Regions from separate parts of the Marinomonas sp. ATLA20 genome, predicted to be linked through region 1. Evidence: predicted binding sites of a transcription regulator. Region 1 holds the regulator's gene; each other region holds the start of a gene.
The links. The regulator PhoB, encoded in region 1, activates phosphate uptake and scavenging genes when phosphate is short. The targets are predictions, from matches to a motif close to TGTCATANNNNTGTCANA.
Positions count from the first base shown of each region.

Region 2: AC2A4J_RS16675 (esterase-like activity of phytase family protein) is a predicted target of PhoB. The motif match lies at 1,700-1,717, and genes of this name have one in related genera.
Region 3: AC2A4J_RS12765 (inorganic phosphate transporter) is a predicted target of PhoB. The motif match lies at 1,998-2,015, and genes of this name have one in related genera.

Region 1 is NZ_JBXUKU010000001.1:106,001-112,784, reverse strand. Features, by position in the region: gene cysZ (sulfate transporter CysZ) at 1-760, shown strand, start outside; gene AC2A4J_RS00470 (response regulator) at 760-1,602, shown strand; gene phoR (phosphate regulon sensor histidine kinase PhoR) at 1,750-3,099, opposite strand; gene phoB (phosphate regulon transcriptional regulator PhoB) at 3,096-3,791, opposite strand; gene ubiA (4-hydroxybenzoate octaprenyltransferase) at 3,876-4,730, opposite strand; gene AC2A4J_RS00450 (chorismate--pyruvate lyase family protein) at 4,727-5,287, opposite strand; gene AC2A4J_RS00445 (HDOD domain-containing protein) at 5,294-6,562, opposite strand.
Region 2 is NZ_JBXUKU010000011.1:93,624-100,407, reverse strand. Features, by position in the region: gene AC2A4J_RS16690 (peroxiredoxin) at 1-88, shown strand, start outside; gene gloA2 (SMU1112c/YaeR family gloxylase I-like metalloprotein) at 192-581, opposite strand; gene AC2A4J_RS16680 (LysR family transcriptional regulator) at 607-1,557, opposite strand; gene AC2A4J_RS16675 (esterase-like activity of phytase family protein) at 1,787-3,205, shown strand; gene glgA (glycogen synthase GlgA) at 4,458-5,894, opposite strand; gene glgC (glucose-1-phosphate adenylyltransferase) at 5,988-6,784, shown strand, end outside.
Region 3 is NZ_JBXUKU010000007.1:1,631-8,414, forward strand. Features, by position in the region: gene AC2A4J_RS12760 (hypothetical protein) at 1-21, opposite strand, end outside; gene AC2A4J_RS12765 (inorganic phosphate transporter) at 157-1,731, opposite strand; gene AC2A4J_RS12770 (L-serine ammonia-lyase) at 2,036-3,418, opposite strand; gene AC2A4J_RS12775 (universal stress protein) at 3,733-4,173, shown strand; gene AC2A4J_RS12780 (alanine/glycine:cation symporter family protein) at 4,187-5,737, shown strand; gene exaC (acetaldehyde dehydrogenase ExaC) at 5,848-6,784, opposite strand, start outside.

The DNA.
Region 1 (6,784 bases):
AGCCGCGGGAGCTTTTTTTAAAGCGTTCCCTTTAGTTTTTTCAAAAGATTTAAGGCTGTTTATATTAGCGCCTTTGTTAGCGAATTTTGTATTGGTCGGCTTATTGTACATGGTCGCTTTTAGCTATTTTCAGACATTAATGGATTCTGCCATGGGGTATTTACCCGAATGGGTCTCCTTTTTAAATTGGCTGTTTTATTTGATTTTTGCGGCCATTATTAGCGTGCTTTTGTTCTATAGTTTTTCTGTTGGGGTGAATATCTTAGCGGCGCCTTTTATGGCGTTTTTGGCGGAAAAAGTAGAAGAGAAAGATACGGGGAAAGTCTTTGATGAAACGTTGACTGCTGGCGTTCTTATGGCGATTGTCGGTCGTAGTTTACAGAGAGAGTGCCAGAAAATATTGTATTTTTTACCGCGTTTTGTTTTGCTGTTGTTATTGTCTTTTATTCCTCTGGTTAATGTGATTGCGCCAGTTTTGTTATTATTATTTTCAGCTTGGATGTTATCCCTTCAATATATGGATTATGCTTTCGATAATAACAAGGTTAAATTCCATGATATGAGAATGGCGTTACGCTCTAAACCTTTGTTATGTTGGACATTTGGCGGGATAGTAATGGTCGGATTGACGATTCCTTTCTTTAACTTATTCGTTATGCCAATTGCTGTAGTGGCAGCCACACTTTTGTGGATTTCGATTTTTAGATCAGAGCATGGGGATTTTTCTGCCTTGTTAGATCGCACTAATGGAACTTTGTAATGTCATTAAAAATTTTGGTAGTAGATGATGCTTCTTTCACTCGTGATTTGATTCGCCGCTCATTGAAAAAGCAATTTCCAGCAGTGGAAATAGAAGAAGCGGTAAATGGCCGAAAAGCACAGCAAATGCTGACAAAGTCTCAGTTTGACATGGTGTTGTGTGACTGGGAAATGCCTGAAATGACTGGTGTTGAGCTGCTTAAATGGTGTCGAGAGCAGCCTAAATACAAAAAAGAAGATGTGCCATTTGTGATGATTACTAGCCGTGGTGACAAAAGCCATGTGGTGGAAGCTGTGCAGTCTGGCGTGACGGATTATTTGGGCAAGCCGTTTTCTAGTGAGCAGTTAGCCAATAAAGTCATATCCGCTGCGAAAAAGCATGGTCTTGATAAAAAACTAACGTCACAGAAATCTCGTGAATCTGTCTCTCCTGGTGGCGTCAGCTCAGCATCGCTAGACGTATTGATGGGAGCGGGCAAATCCGCTCCGGTAAAAGCCACTAAGTTTACCAACCCCGACGCGCCCGTTGTATCAGTAAAGGATGTCAAAATCCCGACCATGGTGCGTTTCGAAAGCAAACAGTTCCGTTGCATGGTTATCCAGTTTAGCAAGACCGAAGCGACCATGCTGATTAAGAGTGACGACGTCGTGCCGCAAGTATTGGGGCAATCGGTATTGGATTTGGAGCATAAAGGCGTGACGAATCGCTTAAATTATTATGTGCAGTCCGTTGCGACGACAGAGAAAAAACATAACTCGACATTTTTAACCGTTACCTTGAGTCTGATCGATCAAGACAGCGAGAAAGAGGCTTTTATTAGCCAATTGTTTGATAGTTTATAAATCTCGTTACCAACCCCTCCCTAGCCCTCCCCTTGAAGATAAGGGGAGGGAATAAATCTTAATCTAGTACCTTCTCTTGAAGAGAAAGGTGGAGAATCGATCTAGCTCCTCCCTCTTGTAAAGGGGGAGGCTGGGAGGGGGTTGTACTTAATGACTTGGGGAATCTTGGTTATTATTATCTGTAGAAATAGGTAGCGCTGGAATCGTATCATTTCTGGTGCGATTTGCTGGGAAATGACAAGAGAAGGTGCTTCCAAAGCCAGGCTGACTGCGAATTTGTAGCTTGGCATCGTGATGTAATAGCACATGCTTTACGATGGCTAGGCCAAGACCTGTACCGCCGGTTTTAGAGCCTCGCCCTTTGTCGACTCGGAAGAAACGTTCTGTGAGTCGAGGAATGTATCTTGGCTCTATGCCAATGCCAGAGTCTTTTATAGAGAACACACCATTAAACTCACTGGACTCCCATTTGATCTCAATCTCGCCGCCATCTGGTGAGTATTTGATGGCGTTAAAAATCAGATTGGAAAAAGCACTATAGAGCTCTTTGTAAGAGCCGTACAAGCGAGCTTCTTCGGGAATTTGCAAATTAATAGAGTGTTTGTCCGTCAACACTGGCGTAGTTGCATTGGTAATGGTTTGTACTAAGTCTGAAACTTTATGCCATTGGTTCTCTTCGCGTTTGTCATTACTCTCCAAGCGAGAAAGCAGTAACAGATCTTCGATGAGTTGTTCCATCCGCTCAGATTGCTCAGACATATTAACAATGCCTTTTTGCATGCTTTTTGGCAGACTGTCCTTGAACATGTCGAGGGTTTCTAAGTAGCCCTTAATAACGGTAAGCGGCGTTTTTAATTCATGGGAAGCGTTGGCAACAAAGTCTTTGCGCATCTGTTCTAGCAAGTGTAAGCGCGTCACATCACGAACAAAAATCAGGTGATCATTTTTATCGTACAATGTGGTTTGAATTTCTAAATAGACGCCATCTTTGGCGGGTGACTTGATGACCAAAGGCTCACCAAAGCGTTTTTGACTAAAGTAACGGAAAAACTCTGGGCTACGGACAATATTAGTGATGATTTGGCCGCGATCGACAGGACGCATTAAGCCGAGAAAGTGAGCCGCCGAGTTATTCCACCACTCCAAGTTACCTTGGTTATCCGCCATGATAACGCCTTCTTTTAAGGCGGTGGTGGAGCTTTCAATTCGGGTTAGCGCTTGGCGCATGCGACGTTTGGATTTGCGTTGTTTCTTATGTAATCGATAAACCGCATCGAATACTTCTCCCCAAATTCCGCTGGCTTCTGGTGGTGCAGCACGACCAGAATGGCGAAGCCAATTATGGAATTGGTAGAGCTGATAAAGCTGCCAGTACAAAGACCCTAAAACGTACAGCAGCAAAACACCCAACAACTGACCTATTATTAGGCCTATTACAATACAAGCCGCGAATCCTGCGAGCCAAGTAATAATAGTGTTTCGCCAAACTGTTTTCATACGGACCTTTTTGCTGAGAAGCGGTAGCCTGTTCCTCGTACTGTTTGTATCAAGAAATCATGAGTACTACCAATGGCTTTGCGTAAACGACGTATATGAACATCAACGGTACGTTCTTCAACGTAGACATTTCCTCCCCATACTTGATCCAACAATTGCGCTCTTGAATAGGCACGCTCTTGGTGTGTCATGAGGAATTTTAGTAGACGGTATTCTGTAGGCCCCATGTCTAAGGGGCGAGTACCAATGGTAACCCGCTGACTGATTGGGTCAAGGGTTAGACCTTCGATTTCAATTGGTTCATCTACGCCTTGAGGGGTCGCGCGTCGTAATACGGCTTTGAGTCGAGCAACTAACTCACGAGGTGAAAATGGCTTGGTGATGTAATCGTCAGCGCCGACTTCTAGACCTTGGATTTTGTTGTCTTCTTCACTTTTCGCAGTCAGCATAATGACTGGAATTTCTGCCGTTGTGGGGTCTTTTTTCAATCTGCGAGTCAGCTCAATGCCGCTACCGCCAGGCATCATCCAATCGGCAAGAATCAAATCCGGACGATGGTCCACAATGATTTCATGGGCTTGCTGAATGTTTTCTGCTTCCAAATACTCGTAGCCCGCCATTTCAAGTGCAATGGCGATCATTTCGCGTATGGAAGATTCGTCGTCAATAATTAATACTTTTTTACCGGTCACAGGATTCATCCTCATCTCAGGAACGGTTTCATTAAAGCGATCTAATGTGACAATTCGGTTACATTGTCACAACTTTGCCACATATTACATAAAATAGCTTGCGACCAGACCGATGAAAACACAGTAACCAACGCGGTTATTGTCTAAAAATGAGCGAAAGCAAGCTTGTCGATCACGCTCTTTAGCTTGATTAAATTGCTGATAAAAGAGTCCAATACACACCACGAGTGATACAAAGTATAGCCAATGTAATCCGGCTAGTAGACCAATCCAGGTCAATAAAGACAAGGTTAGACCTTGTAGGCAAACAATGACGAATAAATCATATCTGCCAAATAAGATGGCGGTGGATTTGATGCCTATTTTGAGGTCATCTGGACGGTCTGTCATTGCATAATAGGTATCATAGGCAATGGTCCAAAAGCAATTGGCGACAAACAGCATCCATAGCTCAGGATCGGTTAAATCTCCTCCCTGTGCACTGTAGGCCATGGGAATTGCCCACGAAAAAGCCAAGCCAAGAAACAACTGGGGTAGATGGGTATAGCGTTTCATAAACGGATACAGAGCAGCCAAGCCTAAGCCTACGAACGACAGTAAAATCGTTTGCAGATCGGTAAAAAGTACTAAAACAAAGCTTAAAATCGACAAAGCACAAAACAGAACAAGTGCTTCTTTTTTAGATACTCGGCCCGACGGTAGCGGGCGGTTTTTAGTACGATCAACATGACCATCGACCTTTCGATCCGCGTAGTCATTAATCACGCAACCCGCAGATCGCATGCTGAAAACGCCTAAGATAAAGATAACGATCAAATGCCATTGAGGCATACCATCGGCTGCCAGCCATAGCGCCCATAATGTTGGCCACATCAGTAAGAATGAACCGATAGGGCGGTTGAATCGAGTGAGTTCTGCGTAGTCTTTAAGTTTGTTCATAACAATCCAAACGGCGGTTTTAGTTGGTTGATCTCATCAAAGAAAGCTTCATTGACCAATATTCCAGGGCCAAACTGATGAAACACAGAGCGTCTCGCCCACAAAGCATTAGGTTGGTTTGGAAACATGCGTTTTGGTAACTGAGTGACCTCAATGCAACTTCGAGACAGGGCCTTATGTTGAAACAGATAGCCACCTAATGGCTTGTCTTTTAAATGCTTTACATGTCGCCAATGGCCTTTCAATGACCTCGCCGGAATGATTGAGCGAGCATAAATAACGGCTCTTCCATCGACGTTAAGCAAGACAGTACGAATGCGTGCCGCTTCTCTTGGTCGCAACGCTAAGCGTTTTCGTTCTCTTGCTGTTGGGATCCCCCAAGAGTCTTCAAGCACATCAACCGTCAATGTTCCTAGGCGTCTAAGCTTTGCTGTTAAAGAGTCTTGAGTGACGAGCCAAGGCCATAAATTTTTCGGTACTTTTACCTTACTAATTTGGTGTATGGGCGACCATCGGTAGTCAAATTGCTGCGCGGCAGAAGCGTTCATTAACGTCATAATTAATTAGGCGTTCATTTTATTAATTAAGGCGACCATCTTGTGGAGCTCTGTTGATTTTTGATAGATGGCATCTCTGCAAGCTTCCGCTTCTTCTAACGTCAATCCAACTTCTAACAATACGGATGGTTCAATGACGTCGTTATGGCGTAATTGATACGAAACGTTAAGCAACTTCGCCAAAATGGCATGTTCGCCATAATAATGAGGCTTTTTGCTGTAGCGAATGGCTGTCCAAATGTTGTCAGGCAAACTCCAGTAGCGTAACAACCAAGAGCCTAATTGTTCCTTGGTAAAGTGCAATATTTGCATCTCGATCAATTCAGACGATAGATGAGCATTAGCTTCTTGGTATCGAGACAGAATCGAAAAGTGCGGCGGTAAAATAGTGCTAATTGCCAAGTAGCCAAAGTTATGTAATAAGCCTGCAAGATAAGCATGACCTAGTTTAGGGCGATTTTGTACCGGCATCGTTTTGACTAAGGATTCCATCAAAACGGCGTTAGAAACGGAATCGAGCCAAAAGTCTTCATAATGACGTGGGCCGTCTTCTGGAGTTTGAAAGGCATTACCCATTGATAAGCCAAGCGCTAAATTCATCACCATATCAAAGCCTAGAACTCGGATGATCGCATCTTCTACTGATTCTATAGAGCCAGGGGCGCCATAGTAGGGGGATGACGCCCAGCTGATGACTTGAGCGGCTAAGCTAGGGTCGAGTGCAATGACTTCGCATAACTCATCTGTGCCGGCGGTCTTGTCGGCTGAAAGGCGTATTATACGATGTGAAGACGCTGGTAATGGGGGGATTTCTAATGTTTCTTCGATGCGCTGCTTGAGACGAATAGATTGAAAGCGTCCAAGTGCTTTAAGAATTTGTTCTTCGTCGTTTTCGTGATTATCGACAGGACGAGATATCGCCTGCGTGTTAATGGAAATATTTTCAAAGCGATTTAATGGACCAGAGAACAGCTCTTTTAGTGCCATAGAGTTAATGTCGTGATAAGGCCCATCGACTTTAGTGCGTATCGAATAGGTTGAATCTTGTAGCATGCTGGCTTCGAGTATGGTCGCGACACTATTTGGCTTGATCAGTGGATCGCCTGAGCTTTGAAAATTGCTGACAGGCTCAAAACGACGTTTAGTAATACGAGAGACTGCGGAGATGTCTAGCATGTTGCTTTCAGGAAAAATAACCTGCAAACGACCTGTGTGATCGGCTAAATGTACCACCCGTAATCTTTGGTTTGGCTGAAGGTCTACGGAAGATTCCATACATTTTCCTGTTAAAATGGCTGACACAAAAAAAGCCCCGATGCGGGGCTTTGTGAATATAACAGATTTATAGAGATCGTTGTACGACTACTGTGCTCATCAATACTTTGTTAAAAACAGACTCAAAATGCTCATTTATAACCCATAACTCGGCTTTGGCTTCCTGCGTCGCCCTAATAACTACATCCATGTAGTTATCCGCTTTTTCGTCTATTTTTGCCT
Region 2 (6,784 bases), on a different contig from region 1:
AGCAGGCTGGAACAAAGGCGACAAAGGCATGAACACTTCACCTGAAGGTGTTGCGTCTTACCTTGCTGAAAATTCTAAGTCTCTATAAGACGTTTGTTTTATAGCAAGAAAAACACCCACTATTGAAAAATAGTGGGTGTTTTTTTTGATTTAAATTCCTGTACTTAAATTATGGTGTATAGGATTTGGCTTTATAGTTCGTTAAGCTCAAGAGGTAAGTCGTCTGGATCTGCAAAAAAGGCAAAGCGCTTACCGGTTAGCTCATCTAATCTGATGTCTTCTGTGATTACACCGTGTTGGTTTAGGTGTTCAATACAGCTTTCTATATTTTCCACCGCAAAGGCTAGATGCCTCAAACCTTGTGCTTCAGGGTAAGAAGGGCGTGCTGGTGGTGATGGAAATGAGAAAAGCTCAATCTGTTGATGCTCATTAATAGCAAGGTCTAATTTATAAGACTGTCGTGCTTCGCGGTAGGTTTCTTTGATAATCTGAAATCCTAGAATTTCATGATAAAAGCGTTTTGAAACTGAATAGTCAGAGCAAATAATAGCGACGTGGTGAACATGAGAAACATTGAACATAGGATTTGTCTTCTTATGGCTCTTATTATTTAGCTTGTGCCTTTAGCTCGTTCGCGACAGCAATGACTTGTCTTCTAAACCATATATGACTGGCATCGTGATGAAGAAGTGGGCTCCAGATCATTTTTAGTTCGATTTGTGGAATATCGAAAGGTGGTTCTAAAATCACTAGGTCGGGATTTTTTCTATTCACCATGGCAACTTTTTTAGGAAGGGTGGCGATAAGGTCTTGCTCAAGCGCCAAGTGCATCGCTGTATGGTAGCTTCTTGTGAATACACGAATACTTCTTTTGTGATCAATGGCTTGTAATGCTTCATCAACCCAGCCTAATTTCTGTACATCGTTTGGATCCATTCCAACGCCGACTCCGAAGCCTGTTTTACTGACCCAAATATGTTGGGCTTGCAAGTAAGCATCAATATCAAAATGATCTTTGATCGGGTTTTTTGAACTCATCATGCAGACAAAAGTATCGAACCAGACGCTTTTTTGATGGAATGACTGAGGCAGCTCTTCGAAGCGGTTAATCGCCATATCTATTTTGCCAGCTTCAACATCATGAAAAGTAACATCGCTCGGTGTCATTATGTCGAGTGTAATGCCTGGTGCAAATTCCCGCAGACGGTTGAGTAATCGTGGAATAACCGTTGAGGCGGCATAATCACTTGCCATAATACGAAATACACGCGTACTAATACTTTCGTTGAAGTCTGCTTCTGGCTGCAGGGCCTCTTCTAGCTCTAATAGAACTTTACGTACGATCGGCTGCAGACGTAAGGCTTTTTCCGTTGGTTTCATACCTTCACTAGTACGAACGAGAAGGGGGTCGCTCAACAAGTCTCTAAGCCGCTTTAAGCCATTGCTCATCGCAGGCTGAGTAATGTTTAGTTGATTAGCAGAACGCGTGACGTTGCATTCTCGTAGCAAAACGTCGAGATAAATAAGCAGATTAAGGTCTATTTTATTAATATTCATACTTTTTATGGTTTTTATATCATTTATATATGGCGTGAATTTATTGTATTGACCTCTGTGCAAACTTCAACCGTAAAATGAAAAATTATGACTTTTATTAAGTGTGCTTATTTTGGTCGCTTATAAGGGGCTTTTATTTAGGCGTCATTAAATCGTCATGGCAAGTCTTTACCCTTAATTGAGAATTATAAGATGCACTGATGTGCGATTTTACAAAAAGGGCGAAGAAATGATAAGTAAGATTTGGTTAGCGAGTTTGATTTCTGTTGGGGTTTTATTTGGTTGTGCAAATCACTCTACAGCGACTTCAGCATTAAGTTTTGTTGATAATGTCCCAAAGCGAGGCAGTGAGTTGCCTTACTCTGTATTACGTGATGATTTGATTGATGGTAAGACGAATCAGTCATTTGAAATTCGCAATGGTGGTTTTGGCTCGGCAATGACGGCAAATCCAAATCAAGCGAATCAGTTTTATGCATTAACTGATCGTGGTCCAAATGCTAACTATAGTGGCGATTATGGAAAAGGTAAAAGCTTTCCTGTGGCCTCTTACACACCTCGTATTGGTTTGTTTGAAGTAGCCGAAGATGGCACTGTTTCTATGATAAAAAGCATTTTGCTGAAGCGACCAGAAGGCAGTTTGATTTCTGGTTTGCCAAATACGTCTGCATTAGGTGGCACAGGTGAGACGCCTTATCATTCAAATGGTCAGCCTGTTTTAGTAAATGACAATAAGCCTTACGATAAGACCACTAACCCTATTAAGCTTGATGATTACGGTTTGGATGGCGAAGGTTTAGTTGCACTTAAAGACGGTACGTTTTGGGTGAGTGATGAATATGGGCCACACATTGTTCATTTTGATAGTAATGGTGTCGAGATAGGTCGTATTAATGCTTTTAAAGACGACAGTCGTGATATCTATCACCTTCCTGCTGTCTTTGCACACCGTCGAGCCAACCGAGGCATGGAGGGGCTAGCCATTACGCCAGACGAAACGACCTTAGTGGGCATCATGCAGTCGACTTTGCAGAACCCAAATAAAGCAGCTCAAAAAAGTAATTTAACGCGTATTGTGACGTTGAATTTAACCACTGGCAAAACTGAACAGTATTTGTATCGCCAAGAAAAAAATGAAAACTCGAACTCTGAAATTTCTGCTTTAACAGCGAATAAGTTTTTGGTGATCGAGCGAGACGGTGCTTTCTTATTAGGCGGCCCCGATGGTGACTCTAAAGCTAAGCCGAATGCACAAAAGCATGTTTATCGTATTGATCTAACAACAGCCACTCCTCTGTCTTCTATCGCTTTGTCTAAGTCCGTTAAGCGTGATGCAAGCCATGGTTTGATGATTGACGGCTTAACACTAGAGCAGTTCGCAATTAAAAATGGCTGGCAAGCGTTGGCAGACAAAGGAATTAAACCCGTTAGCAAAACCTTGGTTGTTGATATGGTGAAAGCGGTTTCTTATCCACATGATAAAATGGAAGGCTTGTGGGTAATTGATAACAATCATCTTGGAGTGTTGAATGATGATGATTTTGCTACTTGGTCGACGAAAGGCAAATTGGAGCAAAAGCACCTTGATAAAAACATGGTTGACTCTAATCGTCTCTACATCATTAAAGCGGATTTGATGGGTAATTGATCGACTTATCGATACAACGAAAGGGTTTCATAAAAAGGAATGCCAAAGTTATATCCGAAACAAAACAGAGCTATTATCCAGTGCTCCTGAATTGACGCGTATCTGCTTTCAAGTCAGGTTTACATACACGCACAATATGTAGATACAAAAGCTGTTTGCAAAAGTGCTTTATGAACTAATGATTTAGTGCTCCTGTACACCTAACTTCAGGAAATCCTGCAGAAAAAATTGCCTCAGTTTCTATCAACGAACCATCATTGTCTATCCGGTTAGCCGGGCCTACCTTAGTGGTTGTACAATAAAGCGCTTCATAACTTTGGCACGCTAACATTGGGTAAGTTGCTTTAATACTGGAAGGCTTGATCACTTAATCAATTATCCCATCATATGCTTAACTAACTACACCCCATTCCACATTTCATAGAAAATCTTCTGCATCAATACAAGACCAAGACCCGTCTGGAGCGACTTGATCGCCGATTTTCTTGAGCTTGCGTAATGGTAATCACGGCAGTAAATATGAATCTGTATGGTACTTGGCGCTGCCGTCTGGGCTGAACATGTCCCCTAAAAGCATTGTCAGATAGCTATAAGGTTGATGTCATTGGTGTTAATATGACGCATATCTTGAAGAAAAGGGTATCCCACAGACTTCAGAAGACTTATCTCATCACCGAGTCGTCCATTATTTTCAGGTCGCGCCAAGTAAGCGGCTGAAATGTACTTTGTCAGCGCCCGCCAATGAGACAGGCTTCTCAATAAAAATGTGCCTTGATAGATTCGGGCTGGCACAGCTTGCTGAAAAGTAGTATCAGATCATCTGTATGCTGATCAGAAGTTCTGACTGACTAGTAGTCTGCGTCCGTGGTAGTAACCTTACTCTATCTGCATCAACGTTTTCTATCGCCAGACGTGTGCTTGTGGATTGGGTAACCGAACTTATGCGCGACATTCACTCGACAACATGAAATATCGATTCAGTTAGATGATGGGCAGGTTCAATATGGACGTTTCGCTCGGCCATCATGTCTGCCAGGAGATGGCTACCAGTATTACCCCCGGAAAGGGCATGGCCAGTTGAGATGCCTCATGCACGGTCTCAGGTATAGCTTGATTGATCAGAATAGTCGTCAACCAGCCTACGGCTACATATAAAATGGATCGTATTGAACCCCATTACTTAGTATAACCTGCCATGCTATAGGTGACTGTTAGGCTGTTACCGTAGCTGATTATTTCAGAGAGAGTAGACTCACGAGCTTATTATCAAGGACTCATAGAGCTGAATCCACTGATCGGTTACCGCTTCCCAGCTGTAGTCATAACTCATTGCATTTTGTTGCTTTTGTCGCCAATTAGTGGCGTCATGGAAGCTCTCAACTGTACGTTCCATTGCCGCTTGCAAAGATGCTGCATTGGCATCTTTGAAAACAAACCCGTTCGCTTTCTCCCCTTCTTCAAACACGGTATCGGCTAAGCCTCCTGTTTGCCTTACTACCGGTAGGGTTCCGTATTTAAGCGCATAGAGTTGTGTTAATCCGCAAGGTTCAAAGCGCGATGGAATAAGCAAGGCATCAATGCCAGCTTGGAGGCGATGCGAATAATCTTCAAAGTATCCAATCCGCACAGAGACTTGTTTTGGGTAATCGTTTTGAAGCTCTAAATACTGGTTTTCTAGATATTTATCGCCTGAACCTAATACTATAAGTCGGGCTCCTTTCTCCAATATAGCAGGTACAACTTGCAAAATAAGATCTAATCCCTTTTGCTCGGTTAGTCGGCTGACAACACCAAACACTGGTTGGTTTAGATCTTCTGATAGACTGTTCTCTTGTAATAAAGCGAGCTTGTTGGCTTGTTTTTGATTGAGCGTGTCTGTGCTGTAGTTTTGTGGAATTAATGTATCTTTCTCTGGTGACCATTGATCGTAGTCGACACCATTTAAAATACCGACTAACTTGTTTTGCATGGCCCTTAGAGTGCCATCTAGTCCGTCGCCATATTCTGGTGTGAGAATTTCTTGGGCATAAGTGGCGCTGACGGTGGTGATTGCATTTGCGTAGACTAAACCCGCTTTAAGGCCAGAGAATCTGCCATAAAACTCCATGCCATGCATGCTGAGTAATTCTGGAGATAACTGCATGGCGGAAAATTGATCCATGTCAAAACTACCGTTATAGCGTAAATTATGTACGGTCGTGACAACGGGGATATGCTCTGTTTTCCAGCTTTCCAAATAGGCGGCTGCAAAGCCTGTTTGCCAATCATTTAAATGGAGAATGTCGGCTTGCCAATCCATTAGGTGCCCATGCAGCGCTAAGGTAGCGGCAGCCCATGATAGCGCGGCAAAACGGATGTGGTTGTCTTCGAAGTCTATACCGTTTTTATCGACATAGGGCCCGTCTTCCCGTTCATAAAGAGCTTGGCATTGTAAGAGCCAAATTGGCGTGTCATTTTCGGGGATATGAGTTTCAAGAAGTAACAAATCTCCAACCCCAAATGGATTTCCTAGGTTGATACTCTTTTGAATTGGCGCTACCTTTTCTAATATGCCTTGGTAAGCGGGCATTATCAGTTTGACATCGTGGCCTTTTTTTCTCAAAGCAACGGGAAGGGCGCCAGCTACATCGGCTAAGCCACCTGTTTTGATTAAGGGATAAATTTCGGAGGCAGCAAATAGTATTTTCATTATTAGGCATCTTATTGATTTGGAATAATGATAAGAGTATACCTAAATGAAACTTCGAATAGAGTGTGTTGATAAAAATTTTAAGGGCATTACATGGATTTAAATACGGCGCGTATGAAAACTCTGTCCATTATTCTAGCCGGTGGACGTGGTTCAAGATTAAAGCAATTAACAGATAACCGTTCTAAACCTGCCGTGCCCATTGCCGGCAAGTATAAAATTATTGATTTTCCGCTTTCTAATTGTATCAATTCAGGCATGCGACGTATTGCTGTCCTCACGCAATATCGCTCTCACACTTTAAATCAACATGTTCAACGAGGATGGAACTTCCTACGTTCTGACTTCAATGAATTTATTGAGCTCTGGCCCGCCCAACAGCAAACAGGTAGTGATTGGTATCGTGGCACAGCGGATGCGGTTTACCAAAATCTAAGCATGATTAATGATTTAGACAGCGAATACATTTTGATTCTTGCTGGCGATCATGTTTATAAACAAGATTATAGCCTTATGTTACAAGACCATATTGAAAGTGGGGCGGATGTAACTGTCGCTTGTATAGAAGTTCCGCTGAAAGAGGCCGATCAGTTTGGCATCATGCATGTGGATGAAAACGATAATATTATAGCGTTCGAAGAAAAGCCTTCTAACCCACCAACGATGCCTGGTAAGCCTGATGTCTCGCTTGCGAGCATGGGGATTTATATTTTTAACACTAAATTCTTGTCTGAAAATTTACGCTCAGATGCGAGTGATGATGCATCCAGTCATGATTTCGGTAAGGATTTGATTCCGCTATTTGTGGGCCGCAGTAAAATTAAAGCGCATCATTTTGCTAACAGTGTCATCGATAACAAGAACTATCCTGATGATCCTTACTGGCGTGA
Region 3 (6,784 bases), on a different contig from region 1:
GATCAACACAACTGATTTCATTTCTAAATCGTTACCTAAACAATGACTTTAATTAAAAAGCAAAACAAGCAACTTACTTTTATATAACACAGAATATACGCTGGAAACAAAAAAAGACCAGTAAACCTGATCTTTTTTGTTTTATCTTTAAATATCTTATCGAGAAACTGAAAAGCCAAGGAGCATGTAAAAGATCACAGCTGAAAGCAAAGCAGATGCTGGTACTGTAATGACCCACGCGGCAGCAATACGCAATAACGCAGAGCGCTTCACTAACTCTTTCTTAGTTGCTTTCTTCAAGCTCTTACGCTCTGCAGATGAGATAGGAGATGCTGCCTGTGCCGCCTTCAATTCTTTCAATATCGCACGTTTTTCTTCTACATCTGCTAGCTTAAAACGCTTTACAAACTCTTGTGTTTGTTCACCGTCATGACCTGCAGATTCAGAGTGAGAAATAATAGAAGCCAGCTTTTTCTCATAAGATTGTTTCAAATATTCACGTAAGAAACCTACACCAAAGATACCGCCTACGGCAATATGAGTTGAGCTCACTGGCAACCCTAACTGAGAGGCAATAATAACGGTAATCGCCGCCGCCATCGCCACACAAAAAGCACGAGTTTTATCAAGCTCTGTTATCTCTGAGCCCACTGTTTTGATCAGCTTTGGACCAAATAGAGCAAGACCAACAGCAATACCAATCCCGCCTACCATCATGATCCAAATAGGAATAGATGCTTTACTAGAAACAGCACCCGTCATTAGTGCATCATTAATTGCAGCAAGAGGCCCAATCGCATTGGCAACATCGTTTGCACCATGAGCAAAACTTAGCAAGGCCGCAGACACTATAAGAGGCAGCGTAAATAAGCTATTCACTGCATCTTTGTCGTTCTTCAATGCGGATGCAGCTTTGTCAACCATAGGGCGAACAAGGAAATAAACAGTTAGCGCAATGGCAAAAGCGATCATCGCAGCCGTAATAAAGTCTAGTTTCCAAAGGCGCTTAAGCCCCTTTAGAATAAGGTAAGTAGAAAACGCCCAAACCATCAATCCAACCAATAAAGGCACAACCTTCTTCGCGGAGTCAATCATGTCGCTTTTATAAGTAATGGCACGCTTAATGTACATTAAGAATAACGCCGCAATCACGCCGCCCATTACAGGGGATATTACCCAGCTAGCAACAATCGCAATTAATTTATCCCAATTTGCGATATCCCAACCGCCAGCAGCAATACCTGCGCCCAGTACACCACCAACAATGGAGTGCGTCGTCGATACAGGAGCACCAAGGTAAGTCGCTAAGTTTAGCCAAATTGCGCCCGCTAACAAGGCCGCCATCATAACCCAAATGAAGGTTTCAGCATCGCCAATTGAGTTAGGATTGATGATGCCATTCTTGATCGTACCAACAACGTTACCACCAGCAATCAAAGCACCTGCAGCTTCAAAAATCGCCGCTATCAAAATCGCCCCAGTCATCGACAAGGCTTTTGAGCCAACAGCAGGCCCAACGTTATTAGCTACATCGTTAGCACCGATATTGACAGCCATGTAGGCACCAATTGCAGCAGCGATGGCTAAAATAGATAAATTAGAAACCCCAACGCCATTAGATGAAGCATAAAAACCAGATGCCAAAACAAAGGCTAAGGCAATCAATACACGAACAAATTCATGACCACTCAGTAAAGTGGATTCTTCTTTCGGGTTATTTGTAAGATCCATACGGGCTCTTCTTTCTATAATTAATCTATGCCAAACCGTTGACCGTTCAGACTAAACTGCAACCATCAACGACATGCTTATCCTAGCATCCAAAATAAATTTGGCTCTCAATTCATCCCGTCACATTTCTGTAAAATGTAAATTCGGCGTCATTCTACACTGGGAGTCTTTAGATAAAAACCCCTAAGTCTATTGATCATCACGACTCGAAAAAGGACAAAAAAAAGTGCCCGCTAAGGCACTTAATGATAAATATACTACAGAAATATGACTATTTTATTACAGGTGTAATATAGCGACATATCTAACACTCAATCACATTGACCGCTAAACCACCTCGCGAGGTTTCTTTGTATTTATCATTCATATCTCTGCCTGTGTCTCGCATAGTACGAATCACTTTATCAAGAGACACATAATGTGTTCCATCGCCTCGAAGCGCCATACTCGCAGAGTTAATGGCTTTCATGGATGCCATAGCATTTCGCTCAATACAAGGCACCTGCACTAAACCACCAATCGGGTCACAAGTAAGACCCAAATTATGCTCCATACCGATTTCGGCAGCATTTTCTATTTGCTCTGGTGTGCCACCTGTTGCAGCGGCCAATCCTGCTGCGGCCATGGCACATGCCGAGCCAACTTCACCTTGGCAACCCACTTCTGCTCCAGAAATAGAGGCATTCTCTTTAAACAAGAACCCAATAGCGGCCGCCGTTAGGAAAAAGGTAATTATCCCTTCTTCACTGGAACGAGGGCAAAACTCCCAGTAATAATGTAATACCGCAGGGATGATGCCAGCGGCTCCATTGGTTGGCGCTGTCACAACACGCCCTCCTCCCGCATTTTCTTCATTGACCGCTAAAGCATATAGATTGACCCAGTCCATAGCACCAAGAGACGGCGTGATCATGTCCATGCGCGTTTTACTGGTTAGGTCTCTGTGTAAACTAGCGGCTCTTCGTTTAACTTTTAAGCCACCGGGTAAAATACCTTCGTTCCGAATACCTTGCTGAACGCAGTTTCTCATGACAGACCAAATAGACAAAATCCCTTGCCTAACTTCTTCTTCAGTTCGCCAATGAGTCTCATTTTCCATCATAATCTGGGCAATACTTTTGCCTTGCTCTTGGCAAAGTCGAATCAAATCTTCTGCACTATGGAAAACATGAGGAAGTTCAGTCGCATCTTCAACCAAGGCCACATTGCCGTGCTCATCTTCCTGAACAATAAAGCCACCACCAACGGAATAAAAGGTCGATTGATGAATCACATCACCATCAGCGCCAAAAGCAACCAGTGTCATGCCATTAGCATGAAAGTCTAAACGATCGACACGGTGATAAATCAGATCTGTTGCAACGTCGATAGTAATAGGCTGTTTTGACAATAAATTCAGCAACGAGGAAGACGTTATTTGATCAACCCGTTCATTAACACGACTAGGATCAATAACATCCGGCAATTCCCCCTCAAGCCCCATTAGAACAGCCGTACCCGTTCCATGACCTTTTCCGGTGGCACCAAGCGAACCATACAAATCAATTTTTAAACGACCGACTTTTGATAGTAGCTCTCGATCTTGTAACTGGTGAGCGAATTGATTTGCCGCCACCATAGGACCAACTGTATGAGAACTTGAAGGACCAATCCCCACTTTAAAAAGGTCAAATAAACTGATTGCCATAGCCTTTACCCTCTGCCGTGAAGCGCTTTCTACACGACAATAAAAAAATACCAAACACGAAGTTATCAATGAGCGAAATTATCACTTATAAGACAAAGTTTCCAATTGGAAACAGACGTTTTTTTACTGGATAAAGCAGACATCAGGAAAAAGGCAATTTTTTGGCGCTTCAAGACAAATCAGTCAAACCTAGATGGTCAAATCAACATTCTGCTTTCAAGGCCTAAGCTGACAAAGTCGACCTGTATAAAAATTGCTTAACCCTGAAAACCGCCTACCATTAATAACTAACCAACCCAAAAGAGGACTTGTCTATGTCAGCAACAATCATTGTAGGTGTTGATGGAAGTGAAGCCGGTAATCGAGCCTTATCCTACGCAAAGCGGCTTGCGACACTTATAGGGAGTGAATGCGAACTACAACTAATATGTGTCGTTGAATGGTCTCCGTACACTTTCCAAACCCCAGAAGAAAACTCCCTTCGTAAAAAACAAAAGCAAATTGAAACCCAAAACGCCCAAGAACGTGTAATAGATCCAGCTATCAATGCCTTAAAAGAAGCTGGTATCAAAGCCTCTGGTGCAGTCAAATTTGGCAAAGCCGCCACCATACTCAACAACATCGCAGTCGAAAATAATGCCGAACAAATTGTGGTAGCCAGATCTACAGAACAAGGCTTAAGCGCAAGAGTATTCGGCAGTGTAACGGCCAACTTGGTTATGAGTGCGAATGTCCCAGTCACCGTCGTCAGCTAAGGGAAAGTATACTATGAAACAATTTACCTATTTATTTAGTGTGTTAAATGCCCTGATTCTATTCGGGTTAAGCTCTTCATTAAAGGCAGCAGAAAGCATTGACGCTGTTGTTAATGAAGCGTTTGGTAACGCTACAGGTTGGTTTGTAAATTTGATTTTTGCACCACTTCCAGGTACCAGCTTTCCTTGGATAGTTCTCTGGCTAGTAACAGGGGCAACTATTTTCACTCTGTACTTTGGTTTTGTTCAGTTCCGCAGTATTGGTCACTCTATCGCTTTGGTAAAAGGCGATTATTCCGATCCAAACGACGCGGGTGAAGTCAGCCATTTCCAAGCATTGGCAACCGCCCTTTCCGGCACTGTTGGACTTGGTAATATTGCTGGGGTTGCAGTGGCTGTCTCTATTGGTGGACCCGGTGCAACATTCTGGATGATTGTCGCAGGCCTTATGGGTATGGCGTCAAAGTTCACAGAATGTACCTTGGGGGTAAAATACCGTAACGAATACAAAGATGGAAGCGTGTCTGGCGGCCCGATGTATTACATATCCAAAGGCTTCAAAGAACGCAACATTCCCGGTGGCAAACTGCTTGCGGCAATTTTTGCTATTTTCTGTATTTTGGGCTCTTTAGGCGGCGGTAATATGTTCCAAGCGAACCAAGCCCATGCCCAGTTGACTCAAGTAGTTGGTGACTACCCTGGTTGGATTACCGGTATCATTTTTGCTGCACTGGTTTTTGTGGTTATTGTTGGTGGCATAAAATCGATCGCTCGTGTGACGGATAAAATCGTTCCTATCATGGGCATTTTATACGTTGGTGCCGCGATTGTGATCTTACTCGTCAACGCAGACAAAATTGGCTGGGCATTTGGGCAGATCTTCCAAGGCGCTTTTACCGGATTAGGCGTTGCCGGTGGTTTGGTCGGTGCCTTGATTCAGGGCTTCAAACGAGCCGCGTTTTCGAATGAAGCGGGCGTTGGTTCTGCAGCTATTGCTCACTCAGCAGTACAAACTAATGAACCAATCACAGAAGGCTTTGTTTCTTTATTAGAGCCTTTCATTGATACCGTTGTGATTTGCACAATGACCGCGCTTGTCATCATCATTACTGGGCAGTTAATGGTTAACCCTGATACAGGTATGTACATCCTGAACGAAAGCGGAACCATCATGACGGCAGATGGCTCGTCTGGTGTTGCGTTAACGTCTGCGGCCTTTGGCTCTGCCTTTAGTTGGTTCCCTACTATACTGGCGATTGCGGTGATTCTGTTTGCTTTCTCAACCATGATTAGTTGGTCTTACTACGGACTAAAAGCTTGGACCTATTTATTTGGTGAAGGAAAAAAAGCCGAATTAACATTTAAAATCATCTTCTGTGTCTTTGTCATTATTGGTGCTGCCGCAAGTTTAGGACCGGTTATCGACTTCTCTGATGCCGCAATTTTCGCCATGGCCGTTGCCAATATCATTGGCTTATATTGCTTAATGCCAATTGTTAAGAAAGAGCTAAACTCTTATATGTCTCGCCTTAAATCAGGTGAAATCAAAAAGCACAAACATTAATTTAATCTAAAATTCAGAAGTAAAAAAAGAGCCAAAAGACTGCTGTCTTTTGGCTCTTCTTTTTTTCTAAGGGTTACATTCATAACCCACAATCTAATCGTTGGTCTTGATCAGAAGAAACCTAATGGGTTTACATCATAGCTAACCAACATGTTTTTCGTTTGTTGATAATGCTCTAAAGCAATCTTATGAGTTTCACGACCAACACCCGATTTTTTATACCCCCCAAAAGCGGAATGAGCCGGATATTGGTGATAACAGTTCATCCAAACACGACCCGCTTCAAGGTTACGCCCCATACGATAAGCAAGGTTAGTATCTCTTGTCCAAACCCCTGCACCTAAACCAAACTCACTGTCGTTGGCAATAGCAAGCGCTTCCGCTTCGTCTTTAAAGGTTGTCACACTGACCACTGGCCCAAAAATCTCCTCTTGGAAGATACGCATGTCGTTAGAGCCTTTGAATAAAGTTGGCTGTACATAAAAGCCTTTATCTAAACCATCTACCGCTTCAATGTCACCACCAATCAGCAATTGCGCACCTTCAGCTTTACCAATGTCGATATAGCTCATTATTTTATCAAACTGCTGTTTGGATGCCTGAGCGCCCACTTGCACATCGGTATCCAATGGATTACCACGTTTAATGGTTTTGGTACGTTCTATGACTAACGCCATAAACTCGTCATAAATCGATTCATGAACCAGAGCTCGAGAAGGACAAGTACACACTTCCCCTTGGTTAAAGAAAGCCAACACCAAACCTTCAACACATTTACTAATAAAAGACTCTTCGTGTTGCATTACATCAGCAAAGTAGATGTTTGGCGATTTACCGCCCAACTCAACCGTAGACGGAATGATATTTTCAGCCGCACATTTCAGAATATGAGAGCCAACTGGCGTCGATCCGGTAAAGGCAATTTTGGCAATACGCTTGCTAGTCGCTAATGCTTCGCCCGCTTCTTTACCGTAACCATTAACGATATTAAGTACGCCTGGTGGCAATAGATCTTGAATGACTTTGATCAATTCAAGAATAGACGCT